4 regions of the Streptomyces sp. NPDC107546 genome follow, and region 4 is predicted to be linked to each of the others. Evidence: riboswitches for the same ligand, from Rfam matches in the RefSeq annotation. Region 4 holds a riboswitch; each other region holds the start of a gene.
The links. A riboswitch is a leader RNA that binds a small molecule or an ion and turns the genes downstream of it on or off. The one in region 4 is predicted to bind cobalamin.

Region 1 (5,306 bases), on a different contig from region 4:
CTGGAGGAGGCACCCGTGCTCTTCTTCCAGAGTGTGCCCGATCACCCGCGCGGGCTTGTCCCAGGCATGTACGCCGACGGCGGCCTGCGCGACGTCCTGAGCAATCAGGACACACTCCGGGGCGCCCATGCCTTCAACTGGTCCTCGGATTACACGCGTCCGGCACCTCGTGAGGGCGGTCTCCTGCTCGCCGACGCTCCCCGCCGCGGACTGCTGGTCGAGTCGGACGGCGCGGTCACCGGGGCCGTGTCAGCGACCGCGGAGATGCTCGGCTGGGCAATGGAGCGGTACAACGACGGCAGCGGCGTGCGCAGGATCAACGTGTTCGTGCTGACCGAGATCGCCCTGGAGTATTTCCGGCTGGTCGACCGGCACGTCCTGCCCCTCGTCGACGGTGCGTGGACGCACCGGATCGTCGCCCTGGACTTCGCCCGACCGCCTGGGCGCGTGCTCGCATCCGGTGAGGACCCGGCCTTCCCGCTCTGGGGCTCCACCGAGATGGCCACGAGCGATGACTGGAATCACAGCTGGAGGGCCCTGGGAGACCCGGAACGCGACGCCTACGAAGCACTGCGCTACATCTACGCGCTCTTCGGCCTGGATGTCACCGTCAACCCGTTCATCGATGGAGACCGCGTGAGCGCAGCCAAGCTGCAGGCGAAGGGCAAACAGCTGGAGGCCGGGCAGTAGCAGGCCAGCCCGGGCAACTTGTCTGCCCGGCTTCGCGCGCGGCCCCGCCCTCGCGCGCCAGGAGCACCAGCGGCGCCCGATCCCCTCGCCCGCCGCCCGGGGCCTGTCCCACCCACTTCTCTTTTCTTCCTGCTGTGGGGCGTGGACTCGGGGGCGTAGAGGGGATCGGGCGCCGACCACGGCCGGACCAGCGTGGTGACCTGCGCGGGCACGGGGACGGTCCTGCGGGGCCGCGCAACACCTGGCGCAACCCCCAACGCAACAGATAGGCGCAACCCTTGCCGCAACCTCGTGCTCCTGGTCGACGGGACGACCGGTCACGCGGCCAGGACGGCTCCGTGGGCGCGGGCGAGGTGGCGCAGCTCGGACCGTGCCGCCGGCGCCGAGGGGACGGTCTCCCAGTACGGGTGCCACCACAGCCGTACGGACAAAAGCAGCAGGCGGCGGCGCAGAGCGGTGGTGTCGCGGGGGCGGGGCGCGGCGAGCGCTTGGTAGGTGTCGTTCCAGGCTGCTTGCGTCTGCACCAGGTCGTCGGGGAAGTCGGTCACGTCCATCCCCGCATTAGATCGCATGTTCGAAATGCGTGTCACTTCGGCACGCCCGACCGGAACCGTGGTCGGGGTCGCGCCGGGCGTGGTCGGCCTCGTGGTCAGTACCCCCCTGAATCACTGGCGGGGCTCTCCCGCCCTCACCCCTGACAGCACCGGATCGCTCGGTGGAAGGGATCTGGTGTGACGTGGACGCCGCCGGAACCCATGCTGAGCGCTCCCGTGCCCGGGCCCGAGCTGCGGCCGGGCTGGGCGGCGGAGCCGAAGTGGGATGGGTTCCGGGCTCTGGTCTCCGTCGACGCGGGCTGGGTGGTGCTGCGCTCCAGGCGCGGCACCGAGATGCTTCCGGCGTTTCCAGAGATTCGGGCCGGCGCCGCGCAGTTGCCGGATGAGACCGCGCTTGATGGCGAGCTGGTCGTATGGGACACCGCGGGACGGCTCGCCTTCGAGCAGCTGCAGAACCGGCTTCAGCGGCGCGGCGCCGCGGCGGCCCGGGCCGCGGGCGAGTGGCCGGCCCACTTTGTCGCGTTCGATCTGCTGCGGCTGTCCGGGACCGACACGACCGGATGGCCGTATCGGCGGCGCAGGGCCGCGCTGGAGTCCGTGTTCGCCGCGCGCCGGCTGTCGGCCCCGTGGGTGCTGTGCCCGTCGACCACCGACCCGGACACCGTGCGTGAGTGGCTGACGTGGGCGTCGGTCGGGATGGAGGGCGTGCTGTTCAAGCGGTTGGACAGCGTGTACGAGCCCGCGGTGCGCGGTTGGCGGAAGTACAAGGTGCGCGAGACCACCGAAGCGATCGTCAGCGCAGTCACCGGCACACTCGCCTCTCCGCGCACTCTGCTGCTCGGCAGGTTCGACGACCGCGGCCGCCTTCAGTACGTCGGCCGCACCACCACTCTCGCCCGGACGGCGAGCAGCACGGTCGCCGGGCTACTCGCCCCGGCGCGGCGCGGTCATCCGTGGACGGGCTGGTCGTTCTCCGCCGGGTGGGGCAGTCGGGAGACGCTGGACGTCACGCTGATGGAACCGGAGTTGGTGGTGGAAGTCGGCGTCGACGTCGCCCGCGACGCCTCCGGCCGGTGGCGCCACCCCGCACACCTGCACCGTGCCCGCCCCGACCTCTCTCCCGCCGACGTCCCCCGCCTGGCGTCGCGGCCACGCTGACGGCGGCACGGGCGCGGCGGCCGTGCCGACGCGCAACCGGCTGAGCGCGCGCCCTGTTCCCCAGCCGCGGCTGTGCCGCCTATCCCGCCCGTTTCTTTCCCTCACTCCAAGCAAGTGCTGTCCCACCCGGCCCGCGTCGGTGGCCCGGGCCACCGGCAGTACCGGGTCGGAACGCTGATAGCGGCGGCCGGGCTGGTCGTCTGGATCATCTACCTGGTCGCCGACCGGGCGGCCCTGGCGTGGACGTCCTGCATCCTCGTCGCCGTCGCCCTCCTCGGCCTCACCATGCTTGCCCGCTGGCTGCCCCTCTACCCCACCGCCGCCACGGGGGATGAGACGACGCCCGCGGAACGGCGCCTGCCGGTCCCGGTGGTCGCCGCCCACGGTGTTCTTGGCGCAGCCACTCTGCTGCTGGTGCTACTGGCGGCGCTGGGAGTGGGCGGCAGCTGACACGGCCGCGTATGCCGCGCCGGTCTCTGTCAGTCGTCGTCGGCTCGCCCGAGCGGTCGGCCAAGTGTCAGGTTCCAGCGCCCGGCGCGGCCACTGAACGCGGCTGCAGTCAGCGGCGGTACATCAATCCGCCAAAAGGACGGCTCCGGGGCCCACAGCACCCGGACGGTCACGGCCCGTACGACATCCGGTTCGACAACGGCGACTGTCCGGCCGGAGAACTGCGCGGCCTCGTCCAGCCAGGCCGCGACCCGCTCACACAACTCGTGCACCGACTCCCCGCCGTGCGGGACGGCTGCCGGGTCGGACAGCCACACGGCCACCGCGTCCGGCTCGGCGGCGCCCACCTCGTCGAGCGTCCGGCCACGCCATCGACCCATGTCTAGGCCGGCCAGTACGGGTTCGTCGTCGGCGTCGAGGCCGAGCGCGGTGGCCGTCTGTCGGCAGCGGACGGTGGGGGAGGCAAGCGCTCGCCCGGCTCGAGAAAGGGCGCCTGCCGCCGAGCGGGCGTGCGCCGCCCCGATCGCGTCAAGTGAGCACCCGTCGTCGAAGCGAGCCGCGCGCAGGGACGCGTTCATAGCTGGTGAGATCAACATCACTCGGCTCGTCACGTGCTCACTCTCGCGGTCGACAGCCCTGCTGTCACAGGGCGTTCACAGAAAACGGCGGCCTGACGCGCCCCCGTCAGCGCCCGTGCGCCCTTGGCCGCACCTCCGCTTCGCGGTACCTTCTCGGCGATATCGACGACGGATCGCGGAAGCCGGTGGGATTCCGGCACGGTCGCGCCACTGTAAGCCCCCACGACACATCTTTCGTTGTGTGGTGGACAAGTCAGACCCGCGCCGTCGTCCTGTGCACCACCGAGACGGGACGCGAGTTCCCCAGGAGGTTCTGCCATGGCGCAGTCCGTCGCTCAGCCGACCACCACCCCCACCGCTGCACCGGCCAAGCTGCCGATCGGCGCGATCGTCCCCTGGGCGGTCTTCTTCGGCGTCCTGATGCTGGTTCTGCTCTACTTCGTCGGCGCCGAGCAGGGCGCCACCTCCGTGATGTCCGGCGAGGATGTGCACGAGTGGGTGCACGACGCCCGCCACCTGCTCGGCTTCCCCTGCCACTGACGGCGGCGAGGAACCCGCCCCATGAACTCGGCAACCGTCCGAAATCTGCTGGTGCGTGGCATGCTCGCGGGACTCGCCGCGGGCCTGCTCGCCCTCGTCGTCGCCTACTTCCTCGGTGAGCCGCGCGTCGACTCGGCCATCGCCTATGAGGAGGCGCACTCTCACGAGCACGGCATGGAGGTCGTCAGCCGCACGATGCAGTCCACCGGTGGCCTGGCCACCGGAGTCCTCGTCTACGGCGTCGCGTTCGGCGGTATCGCCGCCCTCGCGTACTGCTTCGCGCTCGGCCGGATCGGCCGCTTCGGGCCGCGCGCGAGCGCGCTGCTCCTCGCGGCGGCCGGACTGATCGCCGTGTATGTCGTGCCGTTCCTGAAGTACCCCGCCAACCCGCCGTCCGTGGGCGACCCCGACACCATCGGCAAGCGCACCACTCTGTACTTCCTGATGATGCTGCTCAGTGTGCTGCTGGCGATCGCCACGGTGATCCTCGGCAAGCGGCTGGGACCGCGCCTGGGCAACTGGAACGCGACGGTGGCCGCAGGGGCGTTCTTCATCCTGGCCATCGGGCTGGCGTACGTGTTCCTGCCGGCTGTCAACGAGGTGCCGAAGGACTTCTCGGCCACCCTGCTCTGGCAGTTCCGCCTTTCGGCCCTGGCCATCCAATTGACCCTGTGGACTGCCTTCGGGCTCGTCTTCGGGCTGCTCGCCGAGCGGGTGCTGGCCCCGAAGGCCGCGGAACAGGCGACCGTGCAGGGGGCGAGGGCGGGGGCGGCTCCGGTTCCCCGCTGACGATGCTCCTCGGCAGGCTCAGCCCGTTCGCCACGGGTCAAGAAGGCAGGCTGAGAAGGTGCCCAAGGCCCCGACCCTCACGCGGGTCGGGGCCTTCGGCCGCCCATCGGTTCGCTGGGCTCAGCGCAGGCGCAGGGCCTCGCGGATCGTGGTGAACAGGTCGGTCTGGTTGGTGACGCCGAGGACGCGGTACGCCAGCGGGCCCTGGGCCGCGATGCGGACCTGGGTGCCGGTGTGCTCCTGGGACTGGCCCGGGGTGTTGGTCGAGTAGTTGACCTTCAGCTGCTGGCCCTCGTTGGTGATCAGCGTCGAGGACTGGCCGGGCGGGGTGGCCTCCAGCGGGACGATCTGGCTTGTGTGGCCGTGGTCGGCGGTGGTGACGACGAGGGTGTCGGGGTGCTTGGCCGCGTAGTCGCGGGCGACCTTCACCGCCCGGTCGAAGGCGGCGGTCTCGCCGATCTGGCCGCAGGGGTCGGCGGCGTGGTCCTGCTTGTCGATGGAGGCGCCCTCGATCTGCAGGAAGAAGCCCTGCTTGGAGTGGGCCTGC
Region 2 (5,306 bases), on a different contig from region 4:
GGACGGGGATGGGCTTCTGGGACTGGGCCCGGCCCTGGGCGGCGCGCGCGATACGGGTCGCCGGGCGGGAACGCAGGTAGTACGTCGTCTTCAGGCCCTGCTTCCAGGCGTACGCGTACATCGAGGAGAGCTTGCCGATGGTCGGCGTCTCCATGAACAGGTTCAGTGACTGGGCCTGGTCCAGGAACGGGGTGCGCGCGGCGGCCATGTCGATCAGACCTCGCTGCGGGATCTCCCAGGCCGTGCGGTAGAGCTTCCGGACGTCCTCGGGGATCCAGGAGAAGGACTGCACCGAGCCGTTCGCGTCACGCAGCGCCTCGCGGGTGCGCGCGTCCCAGACGCCGAGCGCCTTGAGGTCCTGCACCAGGTACGAGTTGACCTGGAGGAACTCGCCGGAAAGCGTCTCGCGCTTGAACAGGTTGGAGACCTGGGGCTCGATGCATTCGTAGGCGCCCGCGATGGACGCGATGGTCGCGGTGGGCGCGATGGCGAGCAGCAGCGAGTTGCGCATCCCGACAGCGGCGATGCGTTCCCGCAGGATCGCCCAGCGCTCCGGCCAGGCCGGCTCGACGTCGTAGTGGTCGGGGTGCAGCACGCCCCGGGCGGTACGGGTCTTCTCCCAGGCCGGGAGCGGGCCGTGGCGTTCGGCGAGGTCGGCGGAGGTCTCGAACGCGGCGAGCATGATGCGCTCGGCGATCCGCGTGGACAAGGCCTTGGCCTCGGGGGAGTCGAAGGGCAGCCGCAGCTTGAAGAAGACGTCCTGCAGGCCCATCACACCGAGGCCGACAGGACGCCACCTGGCGTTGGAGCGGGCCGCCTGCTCGGTGGGGTAGAAGTTGATGTCGACGACGCGGTCGAGGAAGGTGACGGCGGTGCGGACGGTGGCGTCCAGCCGCTCCCAGTCCATGTCGCCGTCGGCCACGAACGCGCCCAGGTTGACCGACCCGAGGTTGCAGACCGCCGTCTCCCCGTCGTCCGTGACCTCCAGGATCTCCGTGCAGAGGTTGGAGGAGTGGATCACGTGGCCCGGCTCGGCCGTCTGGTTGGCCGTGCGGTTGGCGGCGTCCTTGAACGTCATCCAGCCGTTGCCGGTCTGCGCGAGGGTGCGCATCATGCGGCCGTACAGGTCCCGGGCGGGGATCGTCTTCTTCGCCAGCCCTGCCGCCTCGGCCCTGCGGTAGGCGGCGTCGAACTCCTCGCCCCACAGGTCGACCAGCTCGGGCACGTCCGAGGGGGAGAACAGCGACCACTGCTCGTCGGCGTCGACGCGGCGCATGAACTCGTCCGGGATCCAGTGCGCCAGGTTGAGGTTGTGGGTGCGGCGGGCGTCCTCGCCGGTGTTGTCCCGCAGCTCCAGGAACTCCTCGATGTCGGAGTGCCAGGTCTCCAGGTAGACGGCGGCGGCACCCTTGCGCCGGCCGCCCTGGTTCACGGCGGCGACCGAGGCGTCGAGGGTCTTCAGGAACGGGACGATGCCGTTGGAGTGCCCGTTGGTGCCGCGGATCAGGGAGCCGCGGGAGCGGATGCGGGAGAAGGCGATGCCGATGCCGCCGGCGTGCTTGGAGAGGCGGGCGACCTGGTGGTAGCGCTCGTAGAGGGAGTCCAGCTCGTCCTTCGGGGAGTCGAGGAGGTAGCAGGACGACATCTGGGGGTGCCGGGTGCCGGAGTTGAAGAGGGTGGGGGAGGACGGGAGGTAGTCGAGGCGGCTCATGAGCCCGTAGAGCGCGGCGACGTCGTCCACCGACCGGCTGTCCGTCTGTGGATCGAGCGCAGTGTCCTCGGCGAGCCCGGAGGCGACGCGGAGCATGAAGTGCTGGGGCGTCTCGACGACCTTGCGGGTGATCGGGTGCCGCAGCAGGTAGCGGCTGTGCAGGGTACGCAGGCCGAAGTAGCCGAAGCGGTCGTCGGCCCGCTCGTCCACCAGGGCGTCGAGACGGTCGGCGTGCAGGCGCACGAACGCGGCGGTGCGGTCCGCGATGAGGCCTTCCCGGTGGCCCACGGCGATGGACTCGGTGAACGACGTGACGCCCTGGGAGGCGGCCTCGGCGCGAATGCCGATGGTCAGCAGGCGGGCGGCCAGCTTCGAGTAGGCGGGGTCCTCGGAGATGAGGCCCGCGGCCGCCTCCGTGGCCAGCTCGCGCAGCTCGGCCTCGTCGGCGCGGGCGGACCGGCCGCGCAACGCGGCCGCGGCGACCCGGCCGGGGTCGGCGTCGGGAAGGTCGGCGGTCAGCTCGGTCAGGGTCCGCAGCAGCGCGGCACCGGGACCGTCGGTTTCCAGGCCTGCGGCTGAAGCCGGATCGGCTGGCGCGATGGTCACGTGGGGCTCTCCCTCGCTCGGCACGGGGCCTGGCGGAGGGCAGGGCAGCTCACGAGCGCACGCGGCGTCGCGTCCACCGGCCCATTCCACGAGGCCCGGACGTCAGGGCACCCGGACCGGACGGCCGGGCGCGCTGTCGGCAGGTCCTCGGACTGACGCTCGTACGACGGCATGCGGGCATACGTGTACGAGTACACCGTTGCGGGACAGTTCCGGATTCGCACCGGATTCCCCTGCGGCGACAGCGAGCATGAGCATACATCTTGTGCTGGGCTGCGGTGTCACCACCAGATGTTGTGTCGCTGCTGCCTCAGAGCGTCAACTCGTAGGTGAGGAGAGTGATGTCGTCGAGATGGGGGAGGGGGTTCCAGTCCCGCTCGGGTGTGCGAACGAAGCCCAGGCGTTCATAGATGCGGTGGGCGGTGCGCATCGTGCGCTGGGTCGACAGGACGAGGCGTACGCAGCCGTCAGTGGCCCGTGCGCGGTCGACGCAGGCCCGGACGAGAGCCTCTCCAGCGCCGCGGCCGCGGGCGGCGTGCGCGACCGCGAGCATCCGTATCTCGGCCTCCTTCGGTCCCGCGATGTCGGCCATGGGACCGCCGCCGGTCGGTACGAAGGTGACGCCGCCGAGCACATGCCCGTCCGCCACGGCCACCAGCACCTCTGCCGCGGCGGCCCGCCCCGCCACGTCCTTCAGTTCGTCGAGGTAGGCGTCGCTCTCGCCGAAGTCGAGGAGGCCGTCCTGGAGGTAGGCCTGCGCCGTGATCTCGCCGAGCCTGTCGTACTCGTCGGGGGTCGCCTGCCGGATGATGAGGTCCATGGGGCCGAGTGTGCCGGACGGGTACGACAACGGGCCGCCGGATTTCTCCGTCGGCCCGCTGACCCGCGTACGACGGGGACTCAGTGCGAGGCGCCGGCCGTGGCCGGCGGCAGCTCCACCTGCACCCCCGGGTCGCCCGCGTCCGCCGTGTAGTCCTCCGGCCTGGTCTCGTCGATGCCCTCCGGAGCCTTCAGCGCCTTCAGGACGAACGTCAGCACCACCGTGACCACCACGTTCAGCACGAACGCCGTCAGGCCGATGTAGCCGATCTCCCCGATGCCGGGGATCTCCTTGGCGGAGCCGCCGAAGTGCGGCTGGGTCGGGGACGCGACACCGTACGCCGCCAGCGTGCCGTAGACCATGCCGACCGCCCAGCCCGCCAGCAGCGCCCAGCGGTGGAACCAGCGGGTGAACAGACCGCCGACCAGGGCCGGGAAGGTCTGCAGGATCCAGATGCCGCCGAGCAGCTGGAAGTTGATGGCGACCGTCTTGTCCATGGTCAGGACGAAGACCAGGGCGCCCACCTTCACCAGCAGCGAGACGATCTTGGAGACCCTGGTCTCCTCTGCTGCCGTGGCGTCCGGCTTGATGAAGTCCTTGTAGATGTTGCGGGTGAAGAGGTTCGCGGCCGCGATCGACATGATCGCCGCGGGCACCAGCGCGCCGATGCCGATCGCCGCGAAGGCCACACCGGCGAACCAGTCCGGGAACATGTTCTCGAACAGCTGCGGAATCGCCAGCTGCCCGTTCTTGACCTTCACACCCGCGGCGATCGCCATGAAGCCCAGCAGCGCCAGCAGGCCCAGCATCAGCGAGTACAGCGGCAGGATCGTGGTGTTGCGGCGGATCACCTCACGGCTGCGCGAGGACAGCGTCGCGGTGATCGAGTGCGGGTACATGAACAGCGCGAGCGCCGAGCCCAGCGCCAGCGTGGCGTACGTCCACTGAGTCGCCTCCGAGGGCGCGAGGGCCCCGCGCGGCTTGCCAGTTGCCGGGTTGACCTGCGCGAACGCATGGCCCGCCTTCGCGAAGACGTCATCGAAGCCGCCGAGCTTGATCGGGATGTAGATGATCGCCACCGCGATGACGATGTAGATCAGCGCGTCCTTCACGAACGCGATCAGCGCGGGAGCCCTGAGGCCCGACGAGTACGTGTACGCGGCCAGCACACCGAAGGCGATCAGCAGCGGCAGGTCCTTCACGAACCAGTTGGTGTTCTCGCCGCCGCCCACGCCCATCACGTCAAGGACGGCCTGGATGCCCACCAGTTGGAGCGCGATGTACGGCATGGTCGCCAGGATGCCGGTGAGCGCCACCGCCAGCGACAGGCCCTTCGAACCGAACCGGCCGCGCACGAAGTCCGAGGTCGTGACGTATCCGTGCCGGTGCGAAACCGACCAAAGGCGCGGCAGGAAGGTGAAGATCAGCGGGTACACCAGGATGGTGTAGGGCACCGCGAAGAAACCCGAGGCGCCCGCCGCGTAGATCGCCGCCGGCACGGCCACGAACGTGTACGCGGTGTACAGGTCGCCGCCGAGCAGGAACCAGGTGATCCAGGTTCCGAACGAGCGGCCGCCGAGGCCCCACTCGTCGAGGCTGTGCTCGTTGTCGGCCCTGCGCCAGCGCGCCGCCAGGAAGCCGATGACGGTGACGGCCAGGAAGAAGAAGATGAAGACGCCGAGCGCGACGCCGTTCACGCCGTCCTTCACTGCGACGCACCCCCCTTCTGGCCGGCGCGGGAGCGCTGGTCACGCTGCCACAGCTTGTACGCGAACATCGTCAGCGCCGTGGAGATGAGCACCCACAGCATCTGGTACCAGTAGAAGAACGGAATGCCGATGAACGCGGGGTCCGTCTCGGCGTACGAGCCGACCCACAGCATCGCGACGAAGGGTGCTACAAGGCAGAGGGCGATGACGACGCGCACCGGCGTCACCACCGCCGCTCTGGCTGCATCTGGCTGATCGGACATGCGGCTCCGTCCCCTCACTGGTCACCTGTGCACCTGTGTAATGCGCAGGCAATGTAGGTGACCACGTCATGAAAGCGGAAGCCCTCGTCCGCATATCGGTCGTGACCAGGCCCGGAAGGCGCTGCGGTTCTACTCCGCGGGCCGCTTCAGCCGGGCTACGAACTTGTAGCGGTCCCCTCGGTAGACGGACCGCACCC
Region 3 (5,306 bases), on a different contig from region 4:
CCGGCCCGACGACCGCGTGCGAGCCGTCACCGGTCAGCCCGTAGGTGCCGGGCCGCCGGGAGGCCAGGTCGCGGGTGAGGGCGATCCGGCCGGCCGCCAGGGAGTGCACGGTGAGGCGGGGTTCCGTGGGCAGCGGACGCCCCGGCGGTGCCTTCAGCGCGGCGTCGCTGGCGAAGCGGCCCGCGGCGACGCCGGCGGCGCCCGCGGCGATGGCTACGGTGACGGCTGCGGCCGCCGCTTTGACAGTGCGCATCCATCCAGTCTCCCGGTGCAGCCCGCCCCCGGCCAGTGGGGAGAAGGGCGTGGTGTCACCCACGGGGCGCGCCGCAAGGCGCCCCGGCCGGCCGGTCCACTAGGGGTTCGTGAACCCCTGATGCTGCCCGTACCCCCGCAACCGCTCCCCTACCTCCGCCACCTGCTCCCGGCTGAGCAGGTGCGGGGTGAGGCCCGGCACGGTCGACGCCGTCAGCCACACGCGGCACATCCACTCCAGCTGGGCCGTGCGGTCGTAGGCCTGGTCCAGCGAGGCACCGTGGGCGACGGTGCCGTGGTTCTGCAGCAGGCAGGCGCTGCGGTCGGTCAGGGCGCGGAGCATGTTCTCGGCCAACTCGGGGGTTCCGTAGGTCGCGTAGGGGGCGACCCGCACCGCACCTCCCAGCGCGGCGGCCATGTAGTGGATCAGCGGCAGCTCCCGTACGAGCGTGGAGACGGCCGTGGCGTCGGGGGCGTGGGTGTGCACGACGGCCCGGGCGTCCGTCGTGCGGTAGACGGCCAGGTGCATGGGCAGCTCGCTGGTCGGGCGCAGCGTGCCGAGCACCTGTCGTCCGTCCAGATCGACTCCGACCACGTCGCCCGGCGTCAGCCGCTCGTACGGCACTCCGGTGGGGGTGACCAGCACGGTGTCACCGACGCGTACGGAGACGTTGCCGGAGGTGCCGACGACCAGTCCGTCGGCGACCGTGCGGCGGGCCGTCGCGACGAGCTGGTCCCAGGCCCGCGCCACCTCCTCCGCCTCACCCGGCCCCCGCCCCTGCCCCTGCCGTACGGCCTCCCGGGCGTCCCCTGCGTCATGTCGCTGATCGGCCATGCCGCGATCCTGCCAGGCGGGGTCCGCGCGGGGATGGCCCGGCGCACCTGTGGGCCGGGAGCCACGGGGCCGTAAGGACGCATATACGGACGTACCTCCCCCGGGAGGCGGTACCCGACCACGGGAGCCCGGAGGGTGACCGAAATCTCTTCAACGGGCCCCGGGACCGACTGAAGCGGTTCGCGACGAGCCGACGGAGAGCCCGGCGCGGCCCCCTGAGGCACGCCAAGGCTTCCGGAGGCCTGAATTCCAGCTTCGTTCGAGGCTGCGCCCCCCGTCGGCCGACCACAAGCGGAACGCAAATACGCTGATCGGTACACCCTCCAGCCGGTCTCAGTTCATCTTCCGTTCACCCAGGTTGCCTACGGTCCAACAGCCACTGACCTCCCACAGAAGCCTGGGTAAATGGAACACATCACGCTCCTCCTCGGAATCGTGATCGTCACCGCTCTCGTGTTCGATTTCACGAACGGTTTCCACGACACAGCCAACGCGATGGCGACGACCATCTCGACCGGCGCCCTGAGGCCCAAGACGGCGGTGGCGATGTCCGCCGCGCTGAACCTCCTCGGCGCCTTCCTGTCCGTCGAGGTCGCCAAGACGATCTCCGGCGGCATCATCAACGAACAGGGCATACGCGTCGAAGTGATCTTCGCCGCCCTGGTGGGCGCCATCCTGTGGAACCTGCTGACCTGGCTCCTCGGTCTGCCCTCCAGCTCCTCCCACGCTCTCTTCGGTGGTCTGATCGGTGCCGCCGTCACCTCGGCGGGCTGGTCCGCGGTGAACGGCTCGACGATCGTCACCAAGGTCCTGATCCCCGCGGTGGCCGCGCCGCTCGTGGCGGGCCTCGCCTCGATGCTCGCCACGCGCCTGTCGTACGTGATCGGCAGCCGCGCCGACGAGAAGGCGACCGCGAAGGGCTATCGCGCCGGGTCGATCGCCTCGGCCGGGCTGGTCTCCCTGGCCCACGGCACGAACGACGCGCAGAAGACGATGGGCATCATCACGCTGGCCCTGGTCACCGGCGGTGTCCTCGCCCCCGGCTCGAACCCTCCCACCTGGGTCATCGTCTCGGCCGGCCTGGCCATCGCGCTCGGCACCTACCTGGGCGGCTGGCGCATCATCCGCACCCTCGGCAAGGGCCTGACGGACCTGGCGCCGCAGCAGGGCTTCGCCGCCCAGACCAGCGCGGCGACCGCGATCCTCGCCTCCTCGCACCTCGGCTTCTCGCTCTCCACCACCCAGGTCTGCTCCGGCGCCGTCATGGGCGCGGGCCTCGGCCGCAAGGGCGGCGTGGTCCGCTGGTCCACCGCGACCCGGATGCTGACCGCGTGGGTGCTGACGCTCCCGGCGGCCGGCCTGGTCGGCGCGGGCGCCGAACTCCTCACCAAGCAGGGCACCTGGGGCACGGTCGCCACCGGCGTGCTGCTGGTCGCCGGCGCCGGTGTCATCTGGACGCTCTCGCGCCGCAAGCCGGTCACGGTGGACAACGTCAACGACGTCGAGACGGAGCCCGCGGGCGTCGTCACCGCGGCGATCGCGGCGGTCATCCCGCCCCCGGCGGGCCCCGTCGCCGCGGCCGACGCCGCCGCGGCCGACAGCGCGGCGCCCGGCACCGCCCCGGCGGACACGGACGCCACCACCGACCTGCAGGCCACGATCCCGGCTCCGGACGCCGGCCCCTCCGCTGAGCCGGCCCCCGCCGCCACGGTTTAAGGAATCACCACTCATGAAGATCGACTGGGCAGCCCTCGGCTCCGTCTTCGGCGTCAGCCTCGGAGTCACCGTGGCCCTGGTGGCCCTGTTCACCCTGGGCGTCGTGGGCCTCACCAAGAAGGACGCGGCCCGGGGCGGCACGGCCGCCCTGGCGGCCACCGGCGCCTACGCCTGTTTCGCTGCGTGCGCGGCGGCGGTCGCGTACGGGATCCATCTGATCGTCGCCTGACGGCCGGAGCACTTCGGAATCACCCCGCAGCGCTGTCGCTGCGAGTCACCCCCGCAGCGATGTCGCTGCGGGGGTTTCCCACGTTCCCGGAGTAAAGGGGTCAAGGGGTTCGCGAGTCGCGTTGCCGGACAGCCGCCGTCGCCCGGCCCAGGACACGGAGACGCTCCGTGACCGGAGTGAGGCCCCACCACAGCCCCGCGCAGGCGGCGGCCACGAGGGTGACCACCAGCCACACGAGGGCCCGCGCCGGGGTTCCGGGCACCAGCAGCGCCGCCAGGGCACCGATGCCGACCGCGAACATCCCCGTCGTCAGGGAGAAGAGTGCCAGCGGAGCCGCCGCCGCCAGCGAGAGATGCGGCGCGTGGGGACCTCCCGCGCCTGCCGAGAATTCCTTGGCCCTGTCCCCCATGTGGGTCCCTCCCGTCCTCTGGACGGTTCGCTCGGACGCCGTCCACTGCCGGGTTTCTCGAGTTCGGCCAGCAAAGCACACCCCGCCGTACGGCGAAAGACGAGCACCGGACCGGTGCGCCGTTTCGAGTCACGCGCCGGAACGCGCGCCCCTGGACCGCCCACTTCGACCGCCACTTCACAACGAAAGGCGTGATTCGGGCAACTGACGCGATTTCAGTGGTGTGGGACTCGGCACACCGCAGCGTCGCAGGTCAAGAGCAAGTTGACGGCTGTTCTGGGCGCGTGGTGGACTGCCGGAGCCAGTACGGCGGCAGGAGAGGAAGCCGGTGCGAGTCCGGCGCGGTCCCGCCACTGTCACCGGGGAAGAACTCCCCGGGAGCCAGGAACTCTCGCCGCCGGTCTCGTCGAACCAGGGCGTGGACACCCTGAGTGAGGACATATCGCCATGCGCGGCTGCCGATTGAGGTTCTGTCACCGGGTTCTGTCCGACCGCACGGTCGGCTGAGCCGATGGGTGCCGATCGCGTCTTCGCGTACGGCGCCGCCGCCGGTCTCCTCGGTGACCACCTGCTGGGCGATCCACGCCGCGGGCATCCGGTCGCCGCGTTCGGGCGGGCCGCGGCGGCCGTGGAACGGGTGTTGTGGCGGGACCACCGCGGGTGGGGCGCGCTGCACACCGCCGTCTGCGCCGGGGGCGCCGTGACAGTGGCGGCGCTCGCCGCGTCCGCCGTACGTCCCTCCCGTACCGCCGCCACGGCCCTGACCGCCGCCGCCACCTGGGCCGTGGTCGGGGGCACGTCGCTCGCCCGGGAGGCACGCGCCATCGGGCGCGCCCTGGAGGCGGGGGACGTCGATGCCGCGCGCGCCCGGCTGCCGCATCTGTGCGGGCGCGATCCGCAGGCGCTGGACGCGGACGGGATCGCCCGGGCGGTCGTCGAGTCCGTCGCCGAGAACACCTCCGACGCCGTGGTGGGCGCGCTCACCTGGGGAGCGGTCGCCGGGGTGCCCGGTCTCGTGGGTTTCCGCGCCGTCAACACGCTCGACGCCATGGTCGGGCACAAGTCGCCCCGTTACCGGCGCTACGGATGGGCCTCGGCACGCCTCGACGACATCGCGGGATGGCCGGGGGCACGACTCACGGCCGTTCTCGCGGCAGCGGCGGGGCCCGACCCGCGGGGCGCGGTGCGGGCCTGGCGTGCCGATGCCGCGAAGCACCCGAGCCCCAACGCCGGGCCCGTGGAGGCGTCGTTCGCGGGGGCCCTGGGCGTGCGGCTGGGCGGGACGCTGTCGTACGGGGGGCGCGTGGAGCACCGGCCCGTGCTCAACACGGCGGGGCGCGCCGTCCGTACGGACGACATCGAGCGGGCCGTACGGCTCTCCCGGCGCGTGGGCGGGCTCGCGCTCGGCATCACGGTCGCCGGGCGCCTGGTGGCCCGAAGGCTTCTCGCGAAGGGACGGACGTCATGAGCGGCGGACTCCTCGTCGCCGGTACCACCTCCGACGCCGGCAAGAGCGTCGTCACCGCCGGGATCTGCCGCTGGCTCGTACGGCGGGGGGTCAAGGTCGCGCCGTTCAAGGCGCAGAACATGTCTCTGAACTCCTTCGTCACCCGAGAGGGCGCAGAGATCGGACGGGCGCAGGCCATGCAGGCCCAGGCGTGCCGCGTCGAGCCGACCGCGCTGATGAACCCCGTGCTGCTCAAGCCGGGTGGCGAGCAGAGCAGCCAGGTCGTGCTGCTGGGCAAGCCGGTCGGTGAACTGAGCGCGCGCGGGTACCACGGGGGGCGGCAGCAGCGGCTCCTCGGCACCGTGCTGGACTGCCTGGCCGAGCTGCGGGGCACGTATGACGCGGTGATCTGTGAGGG
Region 4 (5,306 bases):
GAGGCGGAGCCGGACGGGGCTCCCGCACAGTGGCACCGCATTCTCACGTTGCTCGCGAACATCAGCCTGTTGATCGGCACGCGCAACGTGTGGAACAGCGCTGCCAGCCATCAGCCGCCGATCGCCGCGGTGATCTCCGTCTGCTACGCGTCGATCCTGGTGACGGGCGTCCTGACGCTGGTGGTGCGGCGCAGCCGCTCGCTGGCGCGCCTGGATCTCGTGGTCCTGGTGACGGCGATCACGCTCGTCTACTGCGCGGCCGGCGCGCTGCACGACTACAGCGACGAGTCGATCCTCACCATCCAGGCCGCCCGCGAACTACTGCACGGCGACCCGGTGTACGGGCAGGCCTGGCCCTGGCTGTTCGGGCACCACAGCACCGTCGCCTACACCCAGACGGTGGACGGCGGCTACGACTTCACCTACGGCTATCCGCCGCTGACCGCGATCCTCACCGCGCCGCTGCTGTGGATGGGCCACGGCGCGCTGCCCGAGGTCCTGGTCCCCACCACCGCGATCGCGCTCGGCACGATCGTCATGTGGAAGATGCTGCCGACGCCGTGGCGCTCGGCGGCCACCATGGTCTGCCTGGGCTTCGGCATGATCCCGATGTACGCCCGGCTCGGCTACCCGGCGATCGTCGCGCTGGCGTTCCTGATCCCGGTGGTGGTGCGCTGGACGCGGATGGGCACGGGCGGCCCGGCCGACTGGGCGCGGGCGGCCTGCCTGGGCGCGGCCTGCGCCAGCCAGCAACTGCCGTGGTTCCTGACGCCGTTCCTGCTCGCCGGTGTCTACGCGTTGCGTCGCGGCGAACTGGGGGCGCGCGAGGCGGCCCGCGCCGTGGGGCGGATCGTGGGCATCGCCGCCGGAACGTGGCTGCTGATCAACGCCTACTTCATCGTGACCGAGCCGCGCACGTGGATCGAGGGCATCGCGCTGCCGCTCACCCAGGGCGCGATCATCCACGGCCAGGGCCTGGTCGGCATCTCCCTGTACTACACCGACGGCAGCGACCGCCTGTCGTGGTACTCGCACGCCAGCATGCTGCTGGCGGCGGGTCTGCTGGCTCTGTTCGTACTGTTCGTGCGCCGGTTGGGTCCGGCGGCGACCGTGCTTCCCTGGTGCGCGTTCTTCCTGGCGACCCGTTCGCAGGACGGCTACTACCTGATGATGACGCCGCTGTGGCTGGCGGCCGCGGTCACCGTGCCGCCCTCCGCGTTCGCCACCGCCTGGCAGCCCCGGCTGCTGCACGGTCGGCGGACGGCCCGCGCGGTGTTGGCCGGGGCCCTGGTGGCGCCGGCCCTGGCGGCCGCGGCGGTGGCGGCGACCGGTAAGCCGCCGTTGCGGATGCAGGCCGTCGGCTCGACCCGGACCACCCCTCAGACCGTCAAGACGCTCACCGTCCGGGTGAACAACACCGGCGACTCCGCCGTCGAGCCCCACTTCGCGGTGACCACCGGCCAGGGCATGAGCCGCTATTGGAAGGTGCTCCAGGGCCCGTCGTCCGTCGGCGCCCACGCCTCGGCGACGTACCGGATCCAGGCACCGGGCAAGGGCTTCGCCATACCCAAGAAGGGAACCCGCATCCGGCTGCGGGCCTTCACGGCGTCGCCGATGACGCTGTCGAGTCAGGACATCCACCTGGCAGCGCAGAAGGTCCCGGCCTCGCATAAGAAGTGATGCCTGATCAGGTCACTTGCCTGAGCAGTTCGTTCACCAAGGGGTCGATCACGCGGTAGCGGACGATCCGCCCCTCCTTCTCACCCGCCACCACCTCGGCCGTCCGCAGCAGCCGCAGCGCCTGCGAGACGGCCGGGTCGTTCATGCCCGTCGCCACCGCCAGGTCGGAGACGGCGAGCGGCCCGGCCCGGTGCAGGGCCAGCAGCAGGGCGAGCCGACCGGGGTCGGCCAGCAGCGAGAAGCGGTCGGCCCAGGTGCGTACGGCCTCGGGGGCGCCGATGGCCTCGATGGCCTCGCAGACCCGGTGGCCGTCGATGGTGCGCCTGCCGGCGCGGTCGGCGGGGACGAGATGCATGCGCGCATTCTCCCAGGCGCCCCTGTGTGATCTTCGATACCTGGGGATACCTGCGCAACTGTGCAGTCTTGCAGGCGTCGCCGCCCCGGCCCTAAGGTGGCCGGGCCGTGGTGTTCGGGAAGACCGGTGAAAGTCCCCAGGGACTCAGGCCGGAGCGGCCCTCGCCACTGTGATCGGGGAGTTCCCGTCCCGTGCCGCCCGCCTCCAGCGGGCGGCGCCACTGGTCGCACGTCGACCGGGAAGGCAGGGGCGGGCGCGTTGATCCGTCAGCCAGGAGACCGGCCACGGCATCTCACGAAGTGATCCACGAGGTGCTGGAGCGTGACCGTATGACCCTGCCCGACCCTGCCCTGCCCGAGGCCGCCTCCTTCCGTTGGCGGCGCGAGGACACCCTGCGGACCGCCGGGCTGCTGGCGGTGATCGCCGCCCTGCACGTGGCCGCGTTCGGCGTACTGTTCCTGCTGGTGGTGCCCGAGCACTACGAGATGGGCTCCAAGGCGTTCGGAATCGGGCTCGGCGTCACCGCGTACACACTGGGCATGCGGCACGCCTTCGACGCCGACCACATCGCGGCCATCGACAACACCACCCGCAAGCTGATGGCGGACGGCAAGCGCCCGGTGTCGGTCGGGTTCTGGTTCGCGCTCGGGCACTCCAGCGTGGTGGTGGTGCTCGCCGCGCTGATCGCCGGGGGCACCCAGCTCGCCGGGCGGCTGATGAACGAGAACTCCCGTACGCACCAGGTGCTCGGCGTGCTGGGCACGACGATCTCCGGCTCGTTCCTCTATCTCATCGCGGCCCTCAACCTGGTGGCGCTGATGGGCATCCTGCGGGTGTTCCGGGCGATGCGGGCGGGGACGTACGACGAGCGGGAGCTGGAAGCCCACCTGAATTCCAGGGGGTTCATGAACCGGATCCTCGGCCGCCTCACCAGGTCCGTCAGCCGCCCCGGGCAGATGTTCCCGCTCGGCTTCCTGTTCGGCCTGGGCTTCGACACCGCGACCGAGGTCACGCTGATGGTGATGGCGGGCAGCGGGGCGGCGGCCGGGCTGCCCTGGTACGCGATCCTGTGCCTGCCGCTGCTGTTCGCGGCCGGGATGAGCCTCTTCGACACCCTCGACGGCACGTTCATGAACTTCGCCTACCAGTGGGCCTTCTCCAACCCGGTGCGCAAGGTGTTCTACAACCTCACCATCACCGGGCTGTCGATCGCGGTGGCCTTCCTGATCGGCACGATCGAGCTGGTCGGAGTGCTGCACGACAAGCTGGACCTGCGGGACGCGGTGACGGGCTGGATCGCCGGGCTGGATCTCGACAACGTGGGCTTCGTCATCGTCGGGGTGTTCGTGGCGGTGTGGGCGGCGGCCCTCACGTACTGGCGGCTGGCGAAGGTCGAGGAGCGCTGGGCTCCCCGTCCCGCCGACGGCAGGTGACGCCGGCGGGACGGGATCCGGTCACTCGGACGAGGGCGTGTGAGAGGTGCCTGAGGACCCGCCGCTGCGGCCGCGGGCGATCGCGAAGCCCGCGGCGGCAAGGCCCAGGACACCGACGACCAGACCGGCGATGCCGAGCCCGCGGGCGGTGGAGTCACTGGTGGCCGCGGCCTTGGTCGTGGTGGCACTCGGCTTCTCCGCGGCACCCGCGGGTGCCGCGGTGGAACCGCCGCCCTTCGCCGTGCCCTTGGCGGTCAGCTGGAGCACCGGCGCCGGGTTCTCCGGCTCGTCCTGCCCCTTCTGGGCCTCCTCGATCCAGCGGACGACGTTTCCGTCGGAGTAGGTCTGCAGCGTCTTGAACGTCAACTGGTCGGTGTCCTGCGGAAGTTGACCGAAGGCGACGTTGAAGTCCTGGTACTGGCCGTGCCGGATGCGGCCGCCGGTCCAGGTGATCTGGGAGACGGCGTCGGTGATGGTGCCGTCGTCCGTCTTGACCGGGGTCTTGAGCTTGGTGGTGGTCACCTGCGCCGTCCAGCCGTCCTGCGGGCTGACCAGCACCCCCAGGATCGGGTGGTCGGTGGGCAGGAAGACCTGCACCTTGGTGGTCGCGGCGGTGTCCTCCTCGTTGGGCACCCGGAAGGTCAGCACACCGTCGGTGGCGCCCTTGGCGTAGCTCTCGGGGTGGACGGTGACATGGGCGAAGGCCGCGCCGGCCGCGGTGAGGACACCGGCGGCGGCGAGTGCGGTGACGGTGATGGCGCGGCGCAGGGTGGTACGCATCGGGGACATGGGTGGGCAAGCTCCGTACTGGTACTGGGCGTTGGGGGTTCAGACGGTGTACGGGGTTGCCGGGGGCGGGCCGCGCCGATGGAGGGCGTGGCGGAGCAGCGTCTGTCCGGGGAGCCGGTGTCGGCGGGCGTAGGGGCGCGGCGGCGGGACGTACGCGGGCAGCGGTGCCGTACGCCACCGGACGGCGAGGCGCGGGACGAAGGCGGCGGCCTTGCGCAGCAGCGACCACAGGGCGGCCTCACCGCGCCGCAGACACCAGGAGGCCAGCAGGGCGGCGGCCAGGTGGGCGGCGACGGCGTGCGAGGTCATGGCGTGCGGCGGGGCGGCCATGGACATGCCGGGCATGCCGTGCGCCATGCCCGGCATGCGCATCGGCATCTGTGCCGGCCCGGCCGCGTCGAAGGCGAGATGGAACCCGCCCTGGACGAGGAGCATCGCGAGGGCGATGCCGGGCAGCGAGCGCTCCCGCCCGGCGAGCGCCGCACCGGCGGCGAACACGGGCAGGAACCCCGCCGCGTCCGCCCACACCGGCGGCACCGCGCCGGTGGCCAGCGTGTGTCCGCCGACGGCGAGCAGCACGCACACGACGGCGAACACCGCCGCGCGCAGGCTCCGCACCGTCCAGGACACGTCCATGGGTTGGGATCCTGCCATGCGGACACCCGCGATCATGTCCGTTTCCGCAGATCCGGCGCGCCGGAGGCGCCGAGGGACGCGTTGCGGAGGGGGTGGCGCGGGCGCCTATCGTGGCGCGCATGCAGTCCTACACAATCGGCCAGGCCGCCCGGCTGCTCGGCGTGAGCCCGGACACCGCGCGGCGGTGGGCGGACGCGGGGCGGGTGGCGACCCGGCGCGACGAGACCGGGCGGCGGGTCATCGACGGCAGGGACCTGGCCGCGTTCTCGGTGGAGCTGGCGCGCGGCGGCGCCGGCGAGGAGGACGCCCCTTCGTACACCTCGGTCCGCAACGCCTTCCCGGGGATCGTCACCGCCGTGAAGCTCGGTGACGTGGCGGCCCAGGTGGAGATCCAGGCGGGCCCGCACCGTCTG

Region 1: it holds a riboswitch for cobalamin, as region 4 does, so the genes downstream of both, ACZ7L1_RS31565 (CbtB domain-containing protein) here and nicT (Nickel transporter NicT) in region 4, are expected to answer to the same signal.
Region 2: it holds a riboswitch for cobalamin, as region 4 does, so the genes downstream of both, ACZ7L1_RS30380 (ribonucleoside-diphosphate reductase subunit alpha) here and nicT (Nickel transporter NicT) in region 4, are expected to answer to the same signal.
Region 3: it holds a riboswitch for cobalamin, as region 4 does, so the genes downstream of both, ACZ7L1_RS04665 (cobalamin biosynthesis protein) here and nicT (Nickel transporter NicT) in region 4, are expected to answer to the same signal.

The regions. Positions count from the first base shown of each region.
Region 1 is NZ_JBVKBA010000031.1:13,686-18,991, forward strand. Features, by position in the region: gene ACZ7L1_RS31540 (AlbA family DNA-binding domain-containing protein) at 1-690, shown strand, start outside; gene ACZ7L1_RS31545 (hypothetical protein) at 1,008-1,244, opposite strand; gene ACZ7L1_RS31550 (ATP-dependent DNA ligase) at 1,422-2,402, shown strand; gene ACZ7L1_RS31555 (hypothetical protein) at 2,517-2,852, shown strand; gene ACZ7L1_RS31560 (histidine phosphatase family protein) at 2,882-3,463, opposite strand; cobalamin riboswitch at 3,557-3,713, shown strand; gene ACZ7L1_RS31565 (CbtB domain-containing protein) at 3,749-3,970, shown strand; gene ACZ7L1_RS31570 (CbtA family protein) at 3,992-4,759, shown strand; gene ACZ7L1_RS31575 (alkaline phosphatase) at 4,880-5,306, opposite strand, start outside.
Region 2 is NZ_JBVKBA010000028.1:1,218-6,523, forward strand. Features, by position in the region: gene ACZ7L1_RS30380 (ribonucleoside-diphosphate reductase subunit alpha) at 1-2,317, opposite strand, end outside; cobalamin riboswitch at 2,439-2,575, opposite strand; gene ACZ7L1_RS30385 (GNAT family N-acetyltransferase) at 2,628-3,137, opposite strand; gene mctP (monocarboxylate uptake permease MctP) at 3,218-4,846, opposite strand; gene ACZ7L1_RS30395 (DUF3311 domain-containing protein) at 4,843-5,109, opposite strand; gene ACZ7L1_RS30400 (GntR family transcriptional regulator) at 5,239-5,306, opposite strand, start outside.
Region 3 is NZ_JBVKBA010000002.1:464,734-470,039, reverse strand. Features, by position in the region: gene ACZ7L1_RS04695 (alpha/beta hydrolase) at 1-253, opposite strand, end outside; gene ACZ7L1_RS04690 (class II aldolase/adducin family protein) at 353-1,087, opposite strand; gene ACZ7L1_RS04685 (inorganic phosphate transporter) at 1,493-2,803, shown strand; gene ACZ7L1_RS04680 (hypothetical protein) at 2,817-3,032, shown strand; gene ACZ7L1_RS04675 (hypothetical protein) at 3,133-3,441, opposite strand; gene ACZ7L1_RS04670 (DUF397 domain-containing protein) at 3,342-3,605, opposite strand; cobalamin riboswitch at 3,712-3,852, shown strand; gene ACZ7L1_RS04665 (cobalamin biosynthesis protein) at 3,953-4,909, shown strand; gene ACZ7L1_RS04660 (cobyric acid synthase) at 4,906-5,306, shown strand, end outside.
Region 4 is NZ_JBVKBA010000001.1:152,365-157,670, reverse strand. Features, by position in the region: gene ACZ7L1_RS00695 (hypothetical protein) at 1-1,680, shown strand, start outside; gene ACZ7L1_RS00690 (ArsR/SmtB family transcription factor) at 1,688-2,035, opposite strand; cobalamin riboswitch at 2,127-2,336, shown strand; gene nicT (Nickel transporter NicT) at 2,365-3,468, shown strand; gene ACZ7L1_RS00680 (YcnI family copper-binding membrane protein) at 3,490-4,257, opposite strand; gene ACZ7L1_RS00675 (hypothetical protein) at 4,297-4,911, opposite strand; gene ACZ7L1_RS00670 (TOBE domain-containing protein) at 5,013-5,306, shown strand, end outside.